Regions from separate parts of the Oceanicola sp. 502str15 genome, predicted to be linked through region 1. Evidence: riboswitches for the same ligand, from Rfam matches in the RefSeq annotation. Region 1 holds a riboswitch; the other holds the start of a gene.
What was found. Region 1 has a riboswitch for cobalamin ahead of GTH22_RS14475 (TonB-dependent siderophore receptor). Riboswitches for the same ligand answer to the same signal wherever they lie in the genome.

Region 1 (2,197 bases):
TCTGGATCAACGATGGCCTCATGGCGATCTTCTTCTTCCTCATCGGGCTCGAACTGAAGCGCGAGCTGATGGAGGGCAAGCTGAAGAACCCCGCCGACGTGGTGCTGCCCGGCATGGCGGCGGTGGGCGGCATGGTCGTGCCGGCGCTGGTCTACCTGGTGTTCAACTGGGGCAATGCGGCCACCGTTCATGGCTGGGCCATCCCGGCGGCCACCGACATCGCCTTCGCCCTCGGCGTGCTGGCCCTTCTGGGCAGCCGCGTGCCCCCCTCGCTCAAGATCTTCCTGCTGACGCTGGCGATCCTCGATGACATGGGCGCGATCCTCATCATCGCGCTGTTCTACACCGCCGAGCTGAAGGTCGATTACCTCTTCCTCGCCTGCATCCCGCTGGCGCTGATGATCTGGCGCAACATGCGCGGGGCGCACCGGGTGGCCCCGATCCTGCTGCTCGGGGTGGTGCTCTGGGTGCTGGTGCTCAAATCCGGCGTCCACGCCACGCTGGCCGGGGTGGTCACCGCCTTCTGCATCCCGCTGAAGGACAAGTGGAACAAGTCTCCCCTGCACTCCATCGAGCACGGCCTCGCGCCCTATGTGCTCTATATCATCGTCCCGCTCTTCGCCTTCGCCAACGCCGGCGTGGTGCTTCAGGGCATGTCGCTGTCGTCGCTGCTCGATCCGGTGCCGCTGGGCGTGGCGCTCGGGCTGATCGTGGGCAAGCAGGTGGGGGTCTTCGGCACCACCTGGCTGATGGTCAAGACCGGCCTGGCCAAGCTGCCCTTCGGGGTGACATGGGCCCATATCTACGGGCTCGCCTGTCTTGCGGGGATCGGCTTCACCATGTCGCTCTTCATCGGCTCGCTGTCGTTCTCCGATGCGGCGCTGATGAACGAGGTTCGCCTCGGCGTGCTGCTCGGCTCCGGCGTCTCGGCCGTGATCGGCTTCCTCGTGCTGCGCGCGGCCACTCGGCCTGGCGAGGCGGAGGTCCCCGAGGCCCTCAACCAGCCCGGCGCCGCCGAGCGGGTGGCCGAATAGCGTCAGGCCTCCATCCCGGTCGGGGCGGATAACGAATCCCTTGCGTTAACCGCCCCACCTGCGCTACGCCGCCCCTTGCTTCGGTTCGGGCGAAAGCCCGGAGCAAAAGGGAACGTGGTGCGGGGAGAATCCCCAATGCCACGACTGCCCCCGCAACTGTGAGCGGAGAGCGAGGCCTGTGTGCCACTGGGGGAGCATCCCCCGGGAAGGCCGGCCATCTCGCAATGACCCGCAAGTCAGGAGACCTGCCGAGGCGATCACCCTGAACCCGTGCGAGGGGCGCGGCGTCAACGGTCTATTCCGTAGCGGTGACGAAAGCACCGTCTGCGGAACGCCCCCCGGTTTTCCAAAGACATTCCACGTCAACGGCCCGTCAACAGGGCCGAACCATAGGGACTTTGGACGCCATGAACCGTCTTCTCGCCACCGGTGCGACCCTCGCATTGGCCACCGCCACCCCCCTCGCCGCGCAACAGGTCTACGACCTCGACACCATCACCGTCACCGCCGACCTCTCGGACGCCACCGACACCGCCCAAAGCGGCGCCACCGTCGAAGTGACCACCCGCGACGATCTCGAAAAGGCGGGCGACAACAGCGTCGCCACCTATCTCTCCCGCCAGCCGGGCCTGTCGATGGTCATGACCGGCGGCCCCGGCGGCACCGCCGACATCCGCATCCGTGGCCTGCACCAGCGCTACACCTCGGTGCTGATCGACGGCATCAACGTGCTCGACCTCTCCGCCACCAACCCCGCCTACAACTTCGGCACGCTCACCACCGGCGGGATCGGCCGCATCGAAGTGCTGAAAGGCTCCCAATCGGCGCAATACGGCTCCGCTGCCGTGGGCGGCGTGGTTTCGATCAACAGCCGCCGCGCCACCGAAGAGGGCACCCACGTTTACCTTGAGGGCGAGGTCGGCAGCTATGACAGCTTCGATGCCAACGCCACCGTCACCAGCAAGGGTGATCGCCACAACTTCGCCGTGACCCTGTCGCGGCTGGAGTTCGGCGGGTTCTCGGCTGCCGACGAGGAAGATGGCAACACCGAGGAAGACAGCCTCTCAACCATCCGCCTGTCGTTCAACGGCGAGTATGCCCTAACCGAGGCCCTGACCATCGGCCTCAGCGGCTTTTCCGAGAAGAGCGACTACGATATCGAC
Region 2 (2,197 bases), 610 kb from region 1:
ATCAGCGCCACGCCGCCACCGCGCTTGGAGAGTTGCAGCGCCGAGTTGATGCCGCGCCCGATGCTTTCCATGTTGTCCTCCAGCCGCAGCAGGAAGCATGAAACGAACTCGCCCCGCGCCTTCTTTCCGGCGTTGAGGAAGGTCGGCGTCGCAGGCTGAAAACGGCCCGAAAGGATCTCGTCCATCAGCCGCATCGCCAGCCCCTCGTCGCCCCGGGCCAGCGCAAGGGCGTTCATCACCACGCGGTCCTCGTAGCGCTCGAGATAGCGCTGCCCGTCGCGGGTTTTGAGCGTGTAGGAGGTGTAATACTTGAAGGCGCCCAGGAAGGTCGGAAACCGGAACTTGCGGGCAAAGGCGGCCTCCCAGATCGCGTGCTGGAAGGCTTTTGAGTACTGCGCCAGCACCTCCGCCTCGTAGTAGCCCTCTTCCACGAGGTAGCTCAGCTTCTCGTCGAGCGAATGAAAGAACACCGTGTTCTGGTTCACGTGCTGAAGGAAGTACTGCCGCGCCGCCATCCGGTCGGCCTCGAACTGGATGTTTCCCTCCCCGTCGTAGAGGTTCAGCATCGCGTTCAGTGCGTGGTAGTCGAGATCGGCGGTCAGGCTTGCATCAAGCATGGTGTGTCCCAGAGTTTTTCGAGCCCGGCGCGGATGCGGGCGATATCGGTTTCGGTGCCTGCAAGTTCGAACCGGTAGAGCACCGGCACCTTGCACTTGGTGGCAATCACATCCCCGGCCATGGCGAAGGTTCGCCCGAAGCTGCGGTTGCCCCCGGCGATGACCCCGCGCAGCAGCGCGCGGTTGGCGGCGAGGTTCAGAAAGGCGATGACGGGCTTGGCCACCGCGCCCCGGCCCGCGCCATCGGCATAGGTCGGGCAGATCAGCACGAAGGGTTCGGTGGCGCAGGGCGGCGTGGCGGCTGCGCTCACCGGAAGGCGGGTGGCGGGGAGGCCGAGCTTGCCGACGAGGCGGGCGGTGTTGCCCGACCCGCTGGAAAAGTAGAACAGCCCCCCCATCGGCTCAGGAGAGCCGGCCAATCATGTCGGGGCGGAACCCGGCCCAGTGATCCTCGCCGGCCACCACCACCGGCGCCTGCCGGTAGCCCAGCCCCTGGACCATCTGCATGGCGTCCGCGTCCTCGGTCAGGTCGACGAGGTCGAAGGGCAGCCCGCGGGCCTCGAGCGCGCGGGTGGTGGCCGTGCACTGCACGCAGGCGGGTTTGGAATAGACGGTGATGGTCATGGTTTTTGTCCCTTTTGGTCTTGCCTGTTGAGCGGCGAAAGGGACACGAGGAAAGGGCACACCGGGCCCGTCCACGCGCCCCGGCCCTCCGCCGCGGTCATCGTTCAGTTGCCTTGGCAGGTCTCCTGACTTCGCGGCTCGGATGTCGTCGGTTCACCTTCCCGGCGCACGCGCACCAGTGGATCGAACCATGACTTGCCACTTACAGTTGCGGGGGCAGTGCCGGATCTTCACCGGCTTCCCTCTTAGCCCTCGAGTTTCCTCGGGGGAACCAAAGCATCACCATATTGTGCGAGCGAGCCGGGGAGTGTCAACATATAGCGCCCACCCGGGAGTCGATTTCTGTGGATAGTTTCGAGGCGCCTCGCGGAACGGGCGCGCTGCGGTGTAGCCCACAGCCGCAGGCCCGTTGATTTGCAGGGCCGCCCCTTCACCCCCCGGCGAGCGCAGTCAGCCGAGAGCCCAAACCTCGCAGAGCCTCAAACGCTGTCCTTCACCCGCTCCCAGGTGTTCATGAGATGCTGGGCCATGGTCTCGCCAAGAGTGGCCCCATCGCGGCGCGACAGGGCCTCCGCCATCTTCTCGTGCTCATCCACGGCGGCGGCCCAATACTCCGGCTTGCGGTTGCCCATGAAGCGGATGCGCTTGAGCCGCGCCTGAATGTTGCGCTGCATTTCCTGAAGGGTCTCATTGCCCGACAGTTCGGAGAGCAGCGAGTGGAAGTCCTGGTTGAGCTTGTAGTAGGCGAGCCGCTCGCGCTTTTCGTAAAGCTCCAGCATCTCCCTATGCAGCGACAGCAGCGCCGCCACCTCTTCTTCGCTGGCGCGCTCGCAGGTGAGCTGCCCCGCGAGCTTTTCGAGATGGGCAAGCACCTCGAGCATCGAGAAGACGTCCTTCGAGGTCAGCTTGCGCACCACCGCGCCGCGTGACGGGCGGATGATCACCAGACCCTCCGC

Region 2: it holds a riboswitch for cobalamin, as region 1 does, so the genes downstream of both, nrdH (glutaredoxin-like protein NrdH) here and GTH22_RS14475 (TonB-dependent siderophore receptor) in region 1, are expected to answer to the same signal.

What each region holds. Positions count from the first base shown of each region.
Region 1 is NZ_WYDQ01000001.1:2,959,464-2,961,660, reverse strand. It holds gene nhaA (Na+/H+ antiporter NhaA) at 1-1,034, shown strand, start outside; cobalamin riboswitch at 1,099-1,302, shown strand; gene GTH22_RS14475 (TonB-dependent siderophore receptor) at 1,442-2,197, shown strand, end outside.
Region 2 is NZ_WYDQ01000001.1:2,347,844-2,350,040, forward strand. It holds gene nrdE (class 1b ribonucleoside-diphosphate reductase subunit alpha) at 1-617, opposite strand, end outside; gene nrdI (class Ib ribonucleoside-diphosphate reductase assembly flavoprotein NrdI) at 599-1,015, opposite strand; gene nrdH (glutaredoxin-like protein NrdH) at 1,020-1,241, opposite strand; cobalamin riboswitch at 1,339-1,532, opposite strand; gene GTH22_RS11400 (GntR family transcriptional regulator) at 1,721-2,197, opposite strand, start outside.